DNA from 4 places in the Streptomyces sp. NPDC058284 genome. Region 1 is predicted to be linked to each of the others. Evidence: riboswitches for the same ligand, from Rfam matches in the RefSeq annotation. Region 1 holds a riboswitch; each other region holds the start of a gene.
The links. Region 1 has a riboswitch for cyclic di-AMP ahead of ACFVYR_RS26570 (transglycosylase family protein). Riboswitches for the same ligand answer to the same signal wherever they lie in the genome.
Positions count from the first base shown of each region.

Region 2: linked by a shared signal. The riboswitch ahead of ACFVYR_RS13650 (M23 family metallopeptidase) and the one ahead of ACFVYR_RS26570 (transglycosylase family protein) in region 1 are both predicted to bind cyclic di-AMP.
Region 3: linked by a shared signal. The riboswitch ahead of ACFVYR_RS19820 (M23 family metallopeptidase) and the one ahead of ACFVYR_RS26570 (transglycosylase family protein) in region 1 are both predicted to bind cyclic di-AMP.
Region 4: linked by a shared signal. The riboswitch ahead of ACFVYR_RS11595 (transglycosylase SLT domain-containing protein) and the one ahead of ACFVYR_RS26570 (transglycosylase family protein) in region 1 are both predicted to bind cyclic di-AMP.

Region 1 is NZ_JBHVYE010000021.1:69,939-74,626, forward strand. It holds gene eno (phosphopyruvate hydratase) at 116-1,402, opposite strand; gene ACFVYR_RS26570 (transglycosylase family protein) at 1,746-2,477, opposite strand; cyclic di-AMP (ydaO/yuaA leader) riboswitch at 2,482-2,682, opposite strand; gene ACFVYR_RS26575 (transglycosylase family protein) at 2,877-3,965, opposite strand; gene ACFVYR_RS26580 (cytochrome P450) at 4,118-4,688, opposite strand, start outside.
Region 2 is NZ_JBHVYE010000008.1:19,982-24,669, forward strand. It holds gene ACFVYR_RS13640 (PrsW family intramembrane metalloprotease) at 1-1,242, shown strand, start outside; gene ACFVYR_RS13645 (aldo/keto reductase) at 1,246-2,190, opposite strand; gene ACFVYR_RS13650 (M23 family metallopeptidase) at 2,245-3,324, opposite strand; cyclic di-AMP (ydaO/yuaA leader) riboswitch at 3,336-3,498, opposite strand; gene ACFVYR_RS13655 (PP2C family protein-serine/threonine phosphatase) at 3,730-4,688, opposite strand, start outside.
Region 3 is NZ_JBHVYE010000013.1:152,775-157,462, reverse strand. It holds gene ACFVYR_RS19835 (GNAT family N-acetyltransferase) at 1-938, opposite strand, end outside; gene ACFVYR_RS19830 (HPr family phosphocarrier protein) at 1,094-1,375, shown strand; gene ACFVYR_RS19825 (GntR family transcriptional regulator) at 1,482-2,174, opposite strand; gene ACFVYR_RS19820 (M23 family metallopeptidase) at 2,414-3,217, opposite strand; cyclic di-AMP (ydaO/yuaA leader) riboswitch at 3,230-3,392, opposite strand; gene ACFVYR_RS19815 (M16 family metallopeptidase) at 3,643-4,688, opposite strand, start outside.
Region 4 is NZ_JBHVYE010000006.1:153,233-157,920, reverse strand. It holds gene ACFVYR_RS11610 (hypothetical protein) at 1-34, opposite strand, end outside; gene ACFVYR_RS11605 (hypothetical protein) at 37-1,086, opposite strand; gene ACFVYR_RS11600 (hypothetical protein) at 1,261-1,689, shown strand; cyclic di-AMP (ydaO/yuaA leader) riboswitch at 2,166-2,320, shown strand; gene ACFVYR_RS11595 (transglycosylase SLT domain-containing protein) at 2,325-3,074, shown strand; gene ACFVYR_RS11590 (ABC transporter ATP-binding protein) at 3,355-4,688, shown strand, end outside.

The DNA of each region.
Region 1 (4,688 bases):
GCAGCGCCTATACGTACGTACGTCCCCGCACACGGTACGGGACCGGGTGCGGGGACGTAGGTAACTACGTGGCTACGAGAGCTGCTCGGGCCATGCTTCGGCTGCGCGGGGCCTGCTACTCCGCGGAGCGGAAGCGCGGGAACGCGCTGCGTCCGGCGTAGACCGCGGCGTCGTCGAGGATCTCCTCGATGCGCAGGAGCTGGTTGTACTTGGCGACGCGCTCGGAGCGGGCCGGGGCGCCGGTCTTGATCTGGCCGCAGTTGGTGGCGACGGCCAGGTCGGCGATGGTGACGTCCTCGGTCTCGCCGGAGCGGTGCGACATCATGCACTTGAAGCCGCTGCGCTGGGCCATCTCGACGGCGTCCAGCGTCTCGGTCAGCGAGCCGATCTGGTTGACCTTGACGAGCAGGGCGTTGGCCGAGTTCTCCTCGATGCCGCGGGCCAGGCGCTCGGGGTTGGTGACGAACAGGTCGTCGCCGACGAGCTGCACCTTGTCGCCGAGCTGCTCGGTGATGGTGTTCCAGCCGGCCCAGTCGTCCTCGAACAGCGGGTCCTCGATGGAGACCAGCGGGTAGGAGGCGACGAGCTCCGCGTAGTACTCGGTCATCTCGGCGGCCGAGCGGGACTTGCCCTCGAACTCGTAGGAGCCGTCCTTGTAGAACTCGGACGCGGCGACGTCGAGGGCGAGCGCGACCTGCTCACCGGGGACGTAACCGGCCTGCTTGATGGCCTCGAGGATGAGGTCGAGCGCGGCGCGGTTGGAGTCGAGGTTCGGGGCGAAGCCGCCCTCGTCGCCGAGGCCGGTGGAGAGGCCCTTCTCCTTCAGCACCTTCTTGAGGGTGTGGTAGACCTCGGTGCCCCAGCGCAGGGCCTCGGAGAACGACTCGGCGCCGATCGGCGCGATCATGAACTCCTGGATGTCGACGTTCGAGTCGGCGTGCGACCCGCCGTTCAGGATGTTCATCATCGGGACGGGCAGCAGGTGCGCGTTCGGGCCGCCGAGGTAGCGGAACAGCGGCAGGTCGCTGGCCTCGGAGGCGGCGTGCGCGACGGCGAGCGAGACGCCGAGGATGGCGTTGGCGCCGAGCGAGCCCTTGTTGTCGGTGGCGTCCAGGTCGAACATGGCCTGGTCGATCAGGCGCTGCTCGGTGGCGTCGTAGCCGACCAGCTCCGGGCCGATCTGCTCGATGACGGCGAGGACGGCCTTCTCGACGCCCTTGCCCTGGTAACGGTTGGGGTCACCGTCACGGAGTTCGATGGCCTCGAAGGCACCGGTGGAGGCACCGGACGGGACGGCGGCACGACCGGTGCTGCCGTCGTCGAGGCCGACCTCGACCTCGACCGTGGGGTTGCCTCGGGAGTCCAGGATTTCCCGGGCTACGACGACGTCGATGGACGGCACGAGCATCTCCTTCTGGGATGTGACGCGTTTACGCGAGCCGCTTCGGCCCTGCGTCTCCTGAGCCTAACCGGCTCCGGGCCTTCAGCCAGCCGACCGCCCGTCCCGTGGGACGGACAAGAGGCCAAATCCCCGGGAAGCAGGACGGAGGACCACGTTTCTACTCGCTAGTAGCGAACACGCGGCGAACCCGGAGTCGTCGGCCGCGACGCGTCCGGGGACGTTTCCGGCGGCGGACATGGCCCCGCCCCGGTGCGTACGGGGGATACGCGCACCGGGGCGGGGAGCCCGTGGGGACGGGGCGGCCGTGCGTCCGCCGAAGCACGGCCGGGTGGGGCCGCAGCGACTAGCTGAGGTGCAGCTGCTGGCCCGGGTAGATGAAGTCGGCGTCGCTGATGATGTCGCCGTTCAGCTTGTAGACCTTCTGCCAGCCGCCCTTGACGTGGTGCGACTCGGCGATCTTGGACAGGGTGTCGCCCGTCTTGACCTTGTACTCGCCGTCACCCTTCTTGACCGTCTTGCCGGTCGGGGTCTCGACGGTCTTCTTGGACTCGGTCTGCGGCGCGGGCTGCGGCTTCGGAGCGGCCTGCTGCTGCGGAGCCGCCTGCTGCTTGGGCGCAGCCTGCTGCTGCGTCTGCGGCTGCGGCTTCTGCTGGCGCTGCTGCTGCGGGGCCTGCGTCTGCGAGCCGCCGCCACTGCTGGGCGAGGCGCCCGAGAGGCCGACGCCGCAGGACGGCCAGGCGCCCTTGCCCTGGCTCGCGAGGACCTTCTCGGCGATTTCGATCTGCTGGGCCTTGGAGGCCTTGTCGGCGGTCGGCGCGTACTTCGTACCGCCGTACGCGGCCCAGGTGGAGGGCGAGAACTGCAGACCACCCTGGTAACCGTTGCCGGTGTTGATGGACCAGTTACCGCCGGACTCGCACTGGGCGACGGCGTCCCACTCCTGGCCGGTGGCGGCGTTGGCCGAACCGGCCGCCATCAGCGGGGCGGCGACAGCGGCGCCGGTCACGCCGACGAGCGTGGCGACACGGGTGGCCTTGGACGGGCGACGGTGCTTGCCCTTGCCGGAAAGCAGCATGAGTTGATCCCCTACACCGACGCCTGCGAGGTGAGCTGTCGGGTTCGGGCCGATGTGGTTGCCCGGTCGCCCTCCTTGAGCGCGACTCCACCCCTAGCCGTTCCCGTCCGTCCCGCGGCGCAGCCTGATGGCTGCTCAGCCGCTCGACGGACGGAACCGGCGCAAACCTTGGTTCCCCCGCTCCTGCCCACGGCGCTCGAAGCGACGACTGTTCCCGTCCGGCCGTTGGCAGGATTCGGCGTACCGACCGGCGGGGCTCACCAGTGGCGAGCGGTGACGACGGTAATCACGTCTTCCACACAATTTCAAAGACGATCACGGCTTCTGAGACCCATGTCTCACTTACGCCAAACCGGGCATACGACGCGAAGGCCCCGGCCGACTCTTCGTCAACTACCGTTACTTTTCGCCCAGATCGAGGCTCTGACCGGGAAGAATGAGGTCCGGGTCGGTGCCGACGGTCTTCTTGTTCTCGGTGTAGAGCTCGTGCCAACCGCCCTTCACGTCGAGGTCGTCCGCGATGCGCGAGAGGTTGTCCCCCGAACGCACCGTGTACGTCCCGTCGGCGACCGCGCCGGTGCGCTCCTCGCCGCGCGAGGCGTGCCGTCCGGGACGGCCGCCGGCGCTCTCGCTCTCGTCCGCGCGGTCGCCGCGGTGGCGGCCGGAGGAGCCGTCGGAGCCCTCCGAGGGGGCCGTCGCGTCCTCGGAGCCGGGCGAAGTGCCGCCCTCACCGCCGGACTTGCCCGAGCCGTCCGGGCCGCCCTCGCCGTCCTCCTCGTCCGCCCCGCCCTTGCCGGGATCGGCGTCCGTACCGGCCTTACCGCCCTTGTCGTCCTTTTCGCCGGACTCGTCGTGATTCTTCTCTCGCGCGTCGGCGTCGGTCCCGGGCGTGTCGCTCGCGTCGTCGGAGGGGTCGTCCGAATCCGCCGCGTCCGCCGAACCCGCCGGGTCCGAGGGCTCGTCGGACCGTTCGTCCTTCTTCTCGGAGTCCTTGGACCCCTTGGCGTCCGCCGAATCCTTGGGAGCCTTGGAGCCCTTGGAGTCCGAGGAGTCCGACGAGCCGGACGGCTCCTGCTCGATGGGGGCGCCCGGGTCGACGTCGGCCGCGGCGCCGCCGTCGGTGAGTCCGGCGATCGGGGCGCAGCTCGGCCAGGCGGCGGTGCCCTTCGCGTCGAGGACGTTCTCGGCGACGGCTATCTGCTGGGACTTGGAGGCCTGGTCGGCGCTGGGCGCGTAGGCGAGGCCGCCGTGGCTCTCCCAGGTCTCCTGGGAGAGCTGGAGCCCTCCGTAATAGCCGTTGCCGGGGTTCGCGCTCCACGCGCCGCCGCTCTCGCACTGGGCGAGCTTGTCCCACGTGTCGGTGGAGGCGGCGCTCGCGCTGGTGGCGGCGAGCAGCGGGATGGCGATGGCTGATCCGGTGACGCCTGCCGCGACGATGAGAGCCGGGGCCTGGCGGGGGCGTCGGTGACGACCTTGACCGGAGAGCATGCGGTTGCCTTTCAGGAGACTGCAGCGAACGGCTGGGGCGCCCGGGGGCGCCCAAGTCGTCGTGAACGTAGCCGCAGTCGAACGCTTGTCACAAGTCGATGCAGCGGAGATCACGTGAACATCACAGTCCTGACGGCCCGTCAGCCGGGCCGTCACCGCTGTGCGTCTGTGAACTCCACCGGCAGCGTGCGCAGTCCCCGCATGATGAGCCCGCCACGCCACCGCAAATCGGCGGGTTCCACCGCGAGTTGCAGGTCGGGAAGGCGTCTGAGCAGCGTCGCGAGGGCGGTCCTGCCCTCCAGGCGGGCCAGCGGGGCGCCGAGACAGTAGTGGATTCCGTGCCCGTATCCGAGGTGTTGGTTATCACTGCGCGAAAGGTCGAGGGTGTCGGGCCGGTCGAAGCGGGCCGGGTCGCGGTCCGCGGCGGCGAGCACCACGAGGACGGGGTCGCCCGCGGCGATGTCCTCGCCGCCGATGGTGAGCGCCTCGGTCGCGAACCGCCAGGTGGCGAGCTCCACGGGCCCGTCGAAGCGGAGCAGTTCCTCGACACCGGTCTCCAGGAGCCCGGTGTCGCCATCCGCCAGCGCCCGCTGCAGCCGCTCGCGCTGTTCGGGGTGGGTGAGGAGCGCGTACAGGCCGTTGCCGATGAGGTTGACGGTGGTCTCGAAGCCGGCGAAGAGAAGGATGAAGGCCATGGCGGCGGCCTCGTTCTCGGTGAGGTGC
Region 2 (4,688 bases), on a different contig from region 1:
GGCCTGGTGATCCTCGCCCTGGTCAGGGAGCAGACCGGCACCGAGGGCTTCCTGGTCGGGCTCGGTCTCGCGACCGTGCCCGTGCCGCTGCTCGTCGCCGCCTTCCGCTGGCTGGACCGGGTGCAGCCGGGGCCCTGGCGGAACCTCCTCTTCTCCTTCTCCTGGGGAGCCTGCGCCGCCGCCCTCATAGCGATCGTCGCGAACAGCTTCGCGATCCGCTGGATAGCCACCGCCACCGCCGACCCCACCAGCGCCGACACCCTCGGCGCGACCGTCATCGCCCCGATCGTCGAGGAGAGCGCGAAGGCGGCGGCCGTCCTGCTCGTCTTCCTCTTCCGCAGACGCGACTTCACTGGGATCGTCGACGGCGTCGTCATAGCCGGGGTGACCGCGACCGGCTTCGCGTTCACCGAGAACATCCTCTATCTGGGCAACGCCTTCGTCACCGACCAGCTCAGCCGCGAAAGCGGCCTCGCCTCGGTGACGGCCGCGACCTTCTTCGTACGCGTCGTCATGTCGCCGTTCGCGCATCCGCTGTTCACGGTCCTGACCGGCATCGGCTTCGGCCTCGCCGCGTTCGCCGCCGAGCACCGGCGCCTGCGCCGCGCGCTGCTCCCGCTCGCCGGGCTGCTGCTCGCGATGGGCATGCACGCGCTGTGGAACGGCTCGGCGGTCTTCGGGCAGTACGGCTTCTTCACCGTGTACGCGGCCTTCATGCTCCCGGCGTTCGGGCTGCTGACCTGGCTGGCGATCTGGACCCGGCAGCGCGAACTGCGCACGATCCGGGCGGAGCTGCCCGGGTACGCCGCGGCCGGCTGGCTGACCCCGCCCGAGCCGTACGCGCTCGGCTCGATGCGCGCCCGCTCGCTGGCCCGCGACTACGCCTCGTACACCTGGGGCAAGGCCGCGGCCCGCACGGTCGCCGAGTACGAGACGTACGCGACGTCGCTCGCGCTCCTGCGCCACCGGGGCCGGCGCGGCCGGGCCGGGGCCGACTTCGTCGTACGCGAGCGTGAGCTGCTCGACAAGCTCTGGGAGCGCCGTGAGCCGGCCCGCCCCGCCCTCGCGTACGCGGCCCGCGCGACACTGCCGGTGCCGGTGATGCTCCCCGTGCCGTACGCGGCGTACGGGCACCTTCCGCCCGGCCTGCCCCCGTACCAGCCGCAGCCGCAGCCCTACCCGGCCTACGGCTACGGCTACGGCTACCCGACGGCGTACGACAATCCGTACCGCCGCCCCTGAGAGCTATGCGGAAGCCGCCGTGAGGCGCGCGACCTCCGCCTCCGTGAGCTGGAGGTCCGCCACCGCGAGCAGCGCGGGCAGCTGCTCGACCGTGCGGGCGGAGGCGATCGGCGCCGCGACGGTGGGCTGGGCCGCGAGCCAGGCGAGCGCCACGGTCGCGACCTCGGCGCCGCGCTCCGCGGCGATCTCGTCGAGCGCGGTCAGGACGCGGTCGCCGCGCTCGGTGCCCGCGTACTCCTGGACGCGCCCGCTGCGCGCGCTCTCCACCCGCGCACCCGGGCGGTACTTGCCGGTGAGGAAGCCGGACGCGAGTGCGTAGTAGGGCACGGCCGCGAGGCCGGAGCGGGATGCGACCTCCTGGAGCGGGCCCTCGTAGGTGTCGCGGGAGACGAGGTTGTAGTGCGGCTGGAGCGCGACGTAGCGCGCGAGGCCCTCGCGGTCGGAGAAGTCGAGGGACTCCTGAAGCCGTTCCGGGGTGATGTTGGAGGCCGCGATCGCCCGCACCTTGCCGTCCCGCACCAGCTCGTCGAGGGTGCCGATGATCTCCTCGACGGGGACCGACGGGTCGTCGTAGTGCGTGTAGTAGAGGTCGATGTAGTCGGTGCCGAGACGGCGCAGGGACGCGTCGATGCCGCCCTTGACCGTGGCCGGGGAGAGGCCCTTGAAGTCGGGGTGGGCGCCGACCTTCGTGGCGAGGACGACGTCGGAGCGGTTGCCGCGCTCGGCCAGCCACTCGCCGATGAGGGTCTCGGACTCGCCGCCCTTGTTGCCGTCGACCCAGGCCGAGTAGACGTCGGCGGTGTCGATGAAGTTGCCGCCTGCCGCGGTGTAGGCGTCGAGGACGGCGAAGGACGCCGCCCGGTCGGCGGTCCAGCCGAAGACGTTGCCGCCCAGGGCGAGCGGGGAGACCTCGAGTTCGGAAGCGCCGAGTGTACGGAGAGAAGTCATATGTCGCTCAACGTCCCCGACGGTATGCGAATTCCGTCAGGTACGAGCGGCCAATCAGGGGTTCAGGCCCTTGCCCTGCAGCCAGGTCAGCGGGTCGATGCCCGTGCCGTCCGGGGTGTGGACCTCCATGTGCAGGTGGGGCCCGGTGACGTTGCCGGTCGCGCCGACGCGGCCGATGACCTCGCCCGTGGTGACCTTCTGGCCCGCGCTGACATTGAGCGAGGACTGGTGGCAGTACCAGACCTCCGTGCCGTCCTCGAGTTCGAGCACGGTGCGGTAGCCGTACGCGCCCGCCCAGCCGGCCTCCTTGACGGTGCCGGTGTGCACGGCCTTGAGCGGGGTACCCGTGGGAGCGGCGAAGTCCAGTCCGGTGTGGTGGCCCGAGGACCACATGGCACCGGCGTCACCGAAGTGTGAGGTGAGGGTGTACGACGAGGTGGGGATGGCGTAGCTCTTGGCGAGCTTGGCCAGGCGTTCCGCCTCGGCCTTCGCCTTGCGGGCCTCCTCCGCCTTCTTCTTCTTGGCGGCGGCCTCGGCGTCGGCCTTCTTCTCGGCGGCCCGCTGCTGGCCGGCGGCCTGCCGGGCGGCCTGCCGGGCGGTCGCGTCCTCGGCCGCGGTCCGTACGGCGGTGTCGGCCTGGTGCTGCTGGTTCTCGGCCTGCCGCATGATGCGGGCGCGCAGTGCCTCGCCCGCGTCGGTGGTGCCCTGCTCGGCGTCGGCGGTGCTGACACCGGCCGCGGTGAGCGGAGCCGCCGCGGCGGCGTTCGCCGTGGTGTCCGGGGAGTCGTCGGCCAGCAACGAGCCGACGCCGGGCAGCGACTCGGCGTCCGGCAGCGAGTCGGCGACTGTGTCCATGCCCGGCAGGTCGGGCATGGATATGGAGACCGGCGGCCTGCCGTCCTGCGCGGTGGCGATGCCGCCCGCGCCGACGGCGGCGATGACGCCCACACCGAGGACGGTGGAGCTCCGGGCGAGCCCGCCACCGCTCTTCTTGTGCACACGGTGCCTGCCGCGGACGGGACGGACGGACTCCTCGGTGGGGTTCCACTCTTCGAAAGAGCCCTCGTCGTACGAGCCGAAGTCGTCGTCATTCGGTACGTACACGGCTTGGGGGGCAGGCCGGTTGGACGCCACTGGGGCGCGCTCCTTTCCTTCCTTCTCGCCTACCGGGTTAGCTGACGGGTTCGGAGCAGGAAGGTCTCCTACGAGCGTCTGGCGCGGGTGCACGGATGCACGAGGCGCAGAGGCCCGATTCACCCCAAGTTAGTGGTTCCCCGGCTCCCTTGCGGGATTAGGCGCGTGCGCGCGGAGCCGCCTCTAGTGACGGCTGGGACGACCGCGCTGCGTTATCGAACGTTAATAGACAGCGGGTCACTATTCCAAGCTGTTCCGATTGATCGTTAACGCTGTCCACCTGTACGTATGGGGACAGGAGTGGTCAGAACAGGGTGAGTTGACGACACTTCCTCACACCGGGCCGTGCACCGGAACTTCACACTCCCTTGACAACACGTCAGTTGTGATGCGGAGTGGCTCACTTCAATCACCGGCGGTGACGCCCGGATCGGTGACGTCCGGATCCCCCGCGACGGGCCGGCGCACCGCGAGCAGCGCCATGTCGTCGGTCATCCGGCCCCCGGTGTGCCGCCGCACCTCCTCCGCGAGCGCGGCGAGCAGGGCCTGCGGTCCTCCGCGTCCGGGGAAGATCCGCCCGCCGAGCCGGGCCGCCGGATCGTAGAACTCCCCCGTCACGTCGCGCGCCTCCGACAGGCCGTCAGTGTAGAAGAGCAGCATCGCGCCGGGCGGGAACTCCGATTCGTCCGCCCGGTCCGGCCAGACCCCCAGATCGCCCATGCCGAGCGGCAGCGCGGGCTCGCTCGCCGACATGACGCACAGCCGGCCGTCCCCGCGCAGCAGCAGCGGCGCCGGGTGCCCCCGGTTGATCAGCCGTACGCGGCCGTCGGCGTGCCGGATCTCGGCGAGGACGGCGGTGGTGAACCCCTCGAACGCGTCGAGCCCGTCGCGCCGGGTGCCCTCGCGCGCGAGCGCCCGCTCCAGGCGCTGGGCCACCGCCTCTAGGGTGGTCTCCTGCTCGGCGGCCTCCCGGAAGGCGCCGATGACGACGGCGACCGCCGCGACCGCGCCCATGCCCTTGCCCCGTACGTCACCGACGATGAGCCGCACGCCGTGCGGGGTGTCCTGCACCGCGTACAGATCGCCCCCGATGAACGCGTCGGCCTGCGCGGCCTCGTACCGCGCCGCGATGTCGAGCCCGCCGATGCGCGGGTCGGGCTCCGGCAGTACGGCGCGCTGGGTGGTCTCGGCGATGGAGCGGGCGTTGGCGAGCCGGTCGTTGCCGCGGCGGACGACGCGGTTGATGACGATGGCGAGGATTGCGACGGTCACCACGGTGATCACTTCGGTGACGGCCTCGACGCGGCTGTCGGCCCGGGCCCCGAAGTGCAGGAAGAGGACGGCGACGGTGGACGCGGCGCCGG
Region 3 (4,688 bases), on a different contig from region 1:
CGCTCACCGCACTCGGCGACGACCTGGGGGACCCGGTCGGCGGGCACGGCGATCACCGCCAGGTCCACCTGCTCCCCGATGTCGGCGACGGAGCGGTGCGCGGGCACTGCGTCGACAGCGGCGCCGGAGGTGCCATCAGCACCGGTCCCCTCCCCGACAGCACCGGTCCCCTCTCCGAACGCGCTGTTCACCGCGTACAGGCGCCCGGTGAAGCCGGATTCCTTGAGGTTGTGCAGGACGCTGCGGCCCACGCCGCCGGGGGCCCGGCCCACGCCGATCACCGCGACCGAGCCAGGCGTCAGGAGGCGCTGCACGGAGCGTCCCTCGGCGCGCTGTTCGCGGGCGCGCTGCACGGCGAGCGAGCGGTCCGTCGGCTCCAGGCCGAATTCCAGGCGGACGACGCCGTCCTCGAAGCTGCGCTTCTGCTGGTAGCCCGCGTCCGTGAACACCTTGATCATCTTGGTGTTGGCGGGCAGCACCTCGGCCGCGAACCGGCGGATGCCGCGCTCCCTGGCGACAGCCGCGATGTGTTCGAGGAGCGTGGAGGCGACGCCCCGGCCCTGGTGGGCGTCCTGCACGAGGAAGGCGACCTCGGCCTCGTCGGCGGGCGCGCTGGCGGCCATGCCGCGCTCGTCGATGCGGTCGTAGCGCACGGTGGCGATGAACTCGCCGCCCACCGTGGCCGCGAGCCCGACCCGGTCCACCTGGTCGTGGTGGGTGAAGCGGTGCACGTCCTTGGCGGAGAGGCGGGGGTAGGGCGCGAAGAAGCGGTAGTACTTCGACTCGTCGGACACCTGCTCGTAGAAGCTGATCAGACGGTCCGCGTCCTCGGCCGTGATGGGCCTGATCCGGGCGGTCCCCCCGTCGCGCAGCACCACATCGGCTTCCCAGTGGGAGGGGTAGTCGTGCCGATCCTGCTGATCCGACGCGGTCTGCATGGGGCCCAGGGTACGGGTCGCGCCGCCGTCGGGGCCGGGGCAGGCTAGGACGGGTCGAAGGCGGCCGGGAGCAGGACTTACGTCCGACAGAGCACCCGCGACGGCATGAGACACTGGTCTAGACAAGTGTGAGACACCTGGAAGGGCAGCAACACATGGCTGAGCGCCGCGTCAACGTCGGCTGGGCCGAGGGCCTTCACGCCCGACCCGCCTCCATCTTCGTCCGTGCGGCCACGGCCTCCGGCGTCCCCGTGACGATCGCCAAGGCCGACGGCAACCCGGTCAACGCCGCCTCGATGCTCGCGGTGCTCGGCCTGGGTGCCCAGGGTGGCGAGGAGATCGTGCTCGCCTCCGACGCCGAAGGCGCGGACGCCGCCCTCGACCGGCTGGCGAAGCTGGTCTCGGAGGGGCTCGAGGAGCTTCCGGAGACGGTCTAGGACACATTCCTGGAAAATGCGCCGATGGGGTCGCCCGGAATTCCGGGCGACCCCATCGGCGTTTACGCGTGATGGATTGACTCTTTCTTTATATACGGCGTCTCCGTTAATTCCGGAGGCTCACCGTGTTTACGGCATGTTGCGAATTCCTCACGCGCTCGGGTCCTGGCCGTCCCCCGTGACGCAGGCGGTGGGTGGCCGCCACCCGCGCGGCGTGCGCGGCGGTGAGCGCCCTGGCGCGCTCGGCGTCCCCGCGGGCGACCGCGTCCAGGATCTCGGCATGCTCGGACCAGGACTCGGCCGGCGCCGCCGGACGGTCGACGACGTACATCCAGGCGGTCTTCTGCCGGAGCTGGGTCAGCAGCGCGCTGAGGCCGGGGCTGCCGGACGCCTGGGCGAGCGTCTCGTGGAACCAGCCGCCCAGGGACCGCAGATCCTCCCCCTGACCACTCCCGGCGCGCTCGCGGCCCATCCTGACGAGACCGCGCAGGACCTTGAGGTGGGCGTCCGTGCGGCGCTGCGCGGCGCGTGCCGCGGCGAGCGGTTCGAGCAGCGTCCGGACCTCGAGGAGGTCCGCCGCCTCCTGCTCCGTGGGCTCCGCGACACAGGCGCCCGCATGTCTGCGGGTGACGACGAACCCCTCGGCCTCCAGGGTGCGCAGGGCCTCGCGGACCGGGACGCGCGAGACGCCGTAGCGGCGCGCGAGGAGGTCCTCGGTGAGCCGGCCGCCTCTTTCGTGGACACCGGCGACAATGTCGTTCCGAATGGCCGTGCATACCGAATGCGCGGGAACACGCATGACCGGACCTCCGCCTTCATCCCCGCGAAACGCGGTCGACCGACGCTCATTCAGTGACTCTATTGCAGAGCGTCGGAATTTCCGACGGCGGTCCGGAATTCGTGGATATCTTTTGGCCAAGGGCCCTGCGAGGAGAGTTCCGGGGGTCCGGGGATGCGGAGGGGCGCAAGGACGAAAGCCCCGGCTCGGGAGGAGCCGGGGCTTTCGTGGAGTGCTGCGGGAGCCGTGCAGTCCGTCGCTCAGACGTTGACGCCGTGCGAGCGGAGGTAGGCGATCGGGTCGATGTCCGAGCCGTACTCCGGGCCGGTGCGGGCCTCGAAGTGGAGGTGCGGGCCACTGGAGTTGCCGGTGGAGCCGGAGAGGCCGATCTGCTGGCCCGGGGTGACCGTCTGGCCGACGGTGACACCGAGGGACGACATGTGGCCGTACTGGGTGTACGTACCGTCGTTCATCTTGATGACCACGTTGTTGCCGTAGGCGCCGCCCCAGCCCGCCTCGACCACGGTGCCGGAGCCGACCGCGTGGACGGCGGTGCCGGACGCGGCATGGAAGTCGATGCCGGTGTGGCTGCCGGAGGACCACATGGCGCCGCCGGTCTGGTAACCCGTGGAGACGTACGAGCCCGCGATCGGGGCGACGTAGGTGTTCAGGCGCTTGCGCTCGGCCTCGCGGGCGGCGCGCTCCTTGGCCTTGCGCTCCTTCTCGGCCTTCGCCTTCGCCTCGGCCTCGGCCTTGCGCTTCTCCTCCGCGGCCTTCTTCTTGGCGGCCTCTTCGGCCTTCTGGGCGGCAGCGGCGTCGTCGGCGGCCTGGCGCTGCGCGGCGGCCTGCGCGTCGATGCTCTCGGCGAGCGAGTCGCCGACGGATATCGCCTGGGTGAGGCCGGTGTGCTCGACGGCCGCTTCGTCGGCGGCGGCCAGCGCGGGGGCGGCGAGGCCTCCGATGACACCGGTGGTGGTGAGCGCCGCGACACCGGCGACGTTCGCGGTGGTCCGCGTGAGGCGGCTCGGACGACGGTGCTTCCCGGTGGCACGGGTGAACGCCATGTGGCGGGTGATCCTTTCCTTCCCTCTCGCCTACCGGGTTAGCTGACGGGTTCGGAGCAGGAAGGTCTCCTACGGGTCCCTCACCTCGCGGCAAGGTGCCCGATTCACCCCAGGGGACATGTGGGTCCCCGGCTCCCCTGGCTCGCGCCGTACGGGGACTCGGCGATGACTGTCCGGTGCCGCGGATGCGGCGTGGTGCGCGACGAACAGCCGGACCGACGCTAAACGGGGCCTCTTTCAATCCACAAACAGAACGCGACTTTTGTAGCGCACGCCACACGGCAGACAGGCAACCACCATATGAATCCGGACATATGAGGACCCCGGCGGCCGAAACGGTCGCCGGGGTCCCGAAATGTCCTGACTGTCACTCAGTCCACGCGGGCCTCACTCGGCCCGGGACCTCGCTCGGCCTGGAACCACACTCAGCCCGTGACCACGCTCACGTCGCCGATCCCGAGGGCCCTGACGGGCTCCTCGATCATCGCGGCGTCCCCGACGAGGATCGTCACCAGGCGGTCCTCGGGGAAGGCGTTCACGACGGCCGCGGTGGCCTCCACGGTGCCGGTGTCGGCCAGCCGCCGGTACAGCTGCGCCTGGAAGTCGTCCGGCAGGTTCTGCTCGACCTGGTCGGCGAGCGTGGCCGCGACCGAGGCGGCCATCTCGTACTTGAGCGGGGCGACGCCCACCAGATTCTGCACGGCCACGTCGCGCTCGGCGTCGGTAAGGCCCTCGGCGGCGAGGGTGCGCAGCACCTTCCAGAGGTCCCCGAGCGCCGGCCCGGTGTTCGGGGTGTCCACGGAGCCGCTGATGGCGAGCATCGCGGCGCCCGTCCCGTCCGGCGCCGAACGCAGCACCTGGCTGAACGCCCGCACCCCGTAGGTGTACCCCTTCTCCTCGCGCAGCACCCGGTCGAGGCGGGAGGTGAGGGTGCCGCCGAGGCAGTACGTGCCGAGGACCTGGGCCGGCCAGACGCGGTCGTGCCGGTCGGCGCCGACGCGGCCGATCAGCAGCTGCGTCTGGACCGCTCCGGGGCGGTCCACGATGACGACGCGGCCGTGGTCGTCGGCGGTCACCTGCGGTACAGGGCGCGGCTCGCCCGCGGAGCCGGTCCAGGCGCCGACGGTGTCCTTGAGGACGGCGTCCAGGTCGATTCCGGTCAGGTCGCCGACCACGACGAGGGTGGCCGTGGCGGGCCTGACGTGCTTCTCGTAGAAGGCGCGCACCGCCGCCGAGTCGATGGCCGCGACCGTCTCCTCGCTGCCCTGGCGCGGCCGGGACATGCGCGAGGTCGGCGGGAACAGCTGCTTGGAGAGCTCCTTGGCGGCGCGGCGCGCCGGATTGGCGGCCTCGTGCGGGATCTCGTCCAGGCGGTTGCGTACGAGCCGTTCGATCTCGCCGTCCGCGAAGGCGGGGGCCCGCAGGGCGTCGGCGAGCAGGCCGAGCGCCTTGGGGAGCCTGGAGACCGGGA
Region 4 (4,688 bases), on a different contig from region 1:
CGGCGAGGGCCGCGACGAGCAGTCGACGCACCATGGTCAGCCTCCCAGCCGCTCGCTCATCAGATTCGGTTTGGAGCCGTAGATCTCGACGGTGCCGAAGGACAGCAGGGAGCGGCCGGTGCTCGTCAGCGCACGCGGTTGGACGTCGATGGCGTTCGTGCGTTCCGGGCCGTAGGAGAAGGCGGTACGAGCGCCGTCCACCCGCGCGTACTTCGACCGGAACGCGCGGTCGCTGCGCACCGGCAGCCACAGCGCGCCGTCGGGGCCGCGCACCATGGCCTCGGTGTAGGTGTCGCCCAGCGCCGGGTAAGTGGTGCGCCAGGCCCGCCCGTTCCAGGCCGTCAGGTAGGTGCGGGTCACGCCGTCGGTGTACTGGCTGCCGCCGATCGTGGCACGTCCTGACGGTTCGAGGAGGATCGTGTGCACGTTGCTGTTCGACGGCAGCGGCACCTTCGCGTCCCGCCACGCCGTGCCGTCCCACCGCAGAACGGCGGTCCCGGTGTCGGTGTCCGCCCAGGCCCAGGCGTCGGTCGCGGTACGCGCGGTGACGCCCATGAGGAACAGCACACCGTCCGGGGTGGGCTGGGCGGTCCAGCGGGCGCCGTCGTAGTGCAACACCTTCAGGCCGGTGTCGTCCTCACCGACGACCCAGGCCGCTCCCGGTACCGCGGTGAAGTCCTGGTACGTCCAGAGGGTCCGCGGCAGCGGAACGGTGCTCCAGCCGGTGGCCGACCGGCGCAGGATCTCCCCCTCCCCCGCGCGGTTGTGAAAGATCCACACTTCCTCGCCGACGAACTGCACCTTGCCGAGCCAGCCGGATTCGCCGACACCGGGGAAGTTGGTGTCCCGGCTCCACTTCGCGCCGTCCCACCCGTACAGCATCGGCCGCATCCCGTCGGCGGCCTGCTCGTACCCGGTCGCCCACGCCTCGCCGGAACCGCGGGCGGCCAGATCGAGCACGGTCACCGGCGCGACCGCCGCCGGAACCGGCACCGCCGACCAGCCCGGCGTCACGGCCGAGGCCGGCGACACCGCGGTGACACACGCGATGACGAGGCAGACGATGACCACGCGGAGACCGTGCACAGGACCTCCCAAGGCCGCGAAGGGCGCTCAGCCTAGGGCGTCCGCCCAGCGGTGAACAGGGCTGAACGGGATTGTTCGGTGGCTCGGACCAGGCCTGACGAACAATCCGTGAGCCGGTGAGATCGTTCACGGATGCCGGACCGGTATCCGCCATCGAGCACCAGAAGGAGAACTGTGCTTACTCGCACGAAGCTCACCACCGCGCTGGCGGCAAGCGTCCTCACGGCCGGGATCATCGGCGGCGCCTCCGCGACCGCCGCATCGTCCGAGCATTCGGCCACCCCGTCGGTGGGGCACGCGTCGGCCGCCTCCTGCCTCGGCGGGGACTGGTCGTACGACGGGTACAAGTACGCGCCCCAGGGCGACGGCTACTACGTGACCACCAACCGGTGCGACGACATCCAGGTCAAGCCGGACCGGGACACGAAGATGAAGCTCTGCTACCTGAAGAACCGGAACCCCGACAACAAGGTCTGCAAGGGCTGGGTCACGGCGAAGGCAGCCAAGTGGACCGTCCTCGGCAAGGACTTCAACGACGGCGTCTACTTCTACCTCGACTTCCCCAACTCCCCCTACCTCAAGACGGGGTGGGTCGCCGCCTGACGGCTTGACGTCTGCCCCCGCCTTTTCGGCGGGGGCAGCGCCATGTGCGGACCGGGCGGGGGCATCGCCTCACCGTCCGGCGCGGACAGCAGTAGGACTATGTCCAGGTTTGAACCATAATTATATCTTTCCCCCCTTTGGCACCCCGTGTAGGCAACTGCCTGCTTTCGCGATGTGCCCGAGCGAAATGGCTCACATTCTGACGGCCCGTCGATTCGCATTCCGGGCCGTATCCCATTCGGTGAATTGAGTCACACCGTCCGCCGTACCCCGCTCCGGGAATCTCCGCGCGCATTCCCGCGCCACTCCAGGAGAGTTGGACTTTTGGATCAAAGGCGGCGAGGAGTTTCCGATCTTCAGCGGTAGGCCTCACGCATTGCCGATGCAAATTCGTGTCTTGTTCCGTCCTGTCTTTCTCGTCTAACGTCACCGCCAATCCGGATGGAACGCCGAATCCTGCCGCTGTCCGGAATCCCTTCCACCACTCACTTACGCCCGGCAGGAGCGGGGGACCCAGGTAAGCCGCCGACCCGGATTCCGGGACGGCTCGGGGTGAAGGCGCATTCACCGTGCGTCCGGACATCTCCCGTCCGAACCCGACAGCTCACCTCGCAGGCGACGGAGAGGAATGCGTCATGCCCGCAAAGGGAAAGCACCGCCGCCCCAAGTCGAGCCCGCTCACCCGGGGCATCGCCGCCGCGGGCACGGGCGGCGCCGTGCTCGTCCTGCCGGTGCTCGGCGCCACCACCGCCGCCGCGGCACCGGCCGACGGGGCCGCCAAGCCCACCGCGGCCCCGAAGACCTACGTCGTCCTCGCCGGCGACTCCCTCTCCAAGATCGCCAAGGAGCACTCCCTGAGCGGCGGCTGGAAGGCCCTCTACCAGCAGAACCGCGGCATTCTCGGCGACAACCCGGGGCTGATACACCCCGGCCTCAAGCTCACCCTCGGCAAGGACGACGCGGCCGGGACCGCCTCCAGGACGTCCGCCGAGCGGGCGGACCGCTCCGGCAACACCGACGCGCTCGCCGCCGATGCCCCCACCGCCCCGGCCGTGAAGTCCTACCCGAACGACCTCGACGGCTGGATCAGGGAATCGCTCGACATCATGGCCCAGCACGGCATCCCGGGCACCTATGAGGGCATTCACCGCAACGTCATGCGCGAGTCCTCCGGAAATCCGCTGGCCATCAACAACTGGGACGTCAACGCCATTGCGGGAACCCCCTCCAAGGGGCTCCTGCAAGTTATCGCCCCCACCTTCACCGCCTACCACGTGCCCGGCACTTCGCTGGACAGCTTCGACCCGGTCGCCAACATCACGGCCGCCTGCAACTACGCGGCCGACCGCTACGGTTCGATCGACAACGTGAACGGCCCCTACTAAAAGCGGGCCGGCGTCGCCGAATGGAAAGGACTCCAGAACTCGCCGATGCAAAGGGCGAGTTCAAAAGGTGACAAGCCTTTCGTGCGTCGGTAGCACCTGAGTGCTACCGGCGTACGCGCCGGTCGGTGCGTGAATCGGGCGAGAGAGCCGACACTCGGCGGACGATTCCGCGGCGGCAGCCGGTGAGGATGACGGTCATGGACCCTGAACTCGCCACAGCCATCCCGCCGTTCACCGCCACCCACCCGCCGCTCGCCGACGCGCGCGCCGTCTCCGCCCGGTGAGGGAGGCAAGTCCGGCGCCGGGGCAGAGCCTGGCAGCGCTGCTGCGCCCGTACGCCCGGAGTTTCGCCGCCGTCGTCATCCTGCAGGTCGTCGGTGCCGTCGCGGGTCTCGCGCCGCTGCTCGCGGTCGTCGAGGTGGGGCGTGCCCTGCTGTCGCCGGGGCCGGTCGACCGCGGGCACGTCTGGTCGGCCGTGACCGTGGGTGCGGCCGGGCTGTTCGTCCGGTTGCTGTGCACAGGCGCGTCGTCCGGGATCGGGCACGTCCTCGACGGCCGGGTGCAGCTCTCGTTCCGTCGGCAGCTGGCCTCCCGGCTGGGGCGGGCGCCGATCGGCTGGTTCTCCCGGCGCCGCACCGGTGAGCTGGCCAAGGTGGTGGGGGAAGACGTCAGCGCCGTACACCCGTTCATCGCCCACGCCCCCGGTCAGCTCGTCTCGGCGTTCGTGGTCCCGTTGGTGTCGCTGGTCTACCTGTGCACCGTCGACTGGCGGCTCACCCTCATCACGCTCGTCCCCGTGCTGCTGGCGGTGGCGCTGGTTCCGCTGATGATGACGCCGGCCCGGCTGCGCGAGCAGGAGGCGTTCGACGCGGCCATGGGGCGGATCTCCAGCTCCGTCGTCGAGTTCGTGCAGGGCATCGCGGTGGTCAAGGCGTTCGGCGGATCCGGGCGTGCGCACCGCGAGTTCCGTGCCGCCGTGGACGACTTCACGGACACCTTCCACCGGTGGGTGCGCGGCCTCTCCAGGATCGCCGCGGGGATGCAGCTCGTCCTCTCACCGCCGTTCGTCCTGCTCGTCGTCCTCGTCGGCGGCGCCGCTCTGCTCACCGACGGCGCTCTCGCCCCGGCCGACCTGCTCCCCTTCCTGCTCCTTGGACTCGGCCTGACCGCACCGGTGGAGGCACTCGGCCACGGTTTCGACGACCTGCAGGCCGCGAGGCGCGCGGTCGGCCGCATCCGCGACGTCCTCACCGTACGGCCGCTGCCGGAGCCCGAGCATCCCCTCGCACCCCAGGGCCACCGGGTGGAACTGCGAGACGTCCGGTTCGGCTACGAGGCCGGTCGCGAGGTGCTGCGCGGCATCGACCTCGTGCTGGAACCCGGCACGCTCACGGCGATCACCGGGCCCTCCGGCAGCGGCAAGTCGACGCTGGTCCAGCTGCTGCCGCGATTCTTCGACCCCACCCACGGCTCGATCCTCCTCGGCGGTGTGGACCTGCGCGAGCTGAGCGGCCGTGACCTCTACCGCACCATCTCCTTCGTCTTCCAGGACGTACGCCTGCTGCGCGCCTCCGTGGCGGAGAACATCGCGCTGGCGGTCCCGCACGCCGGCCC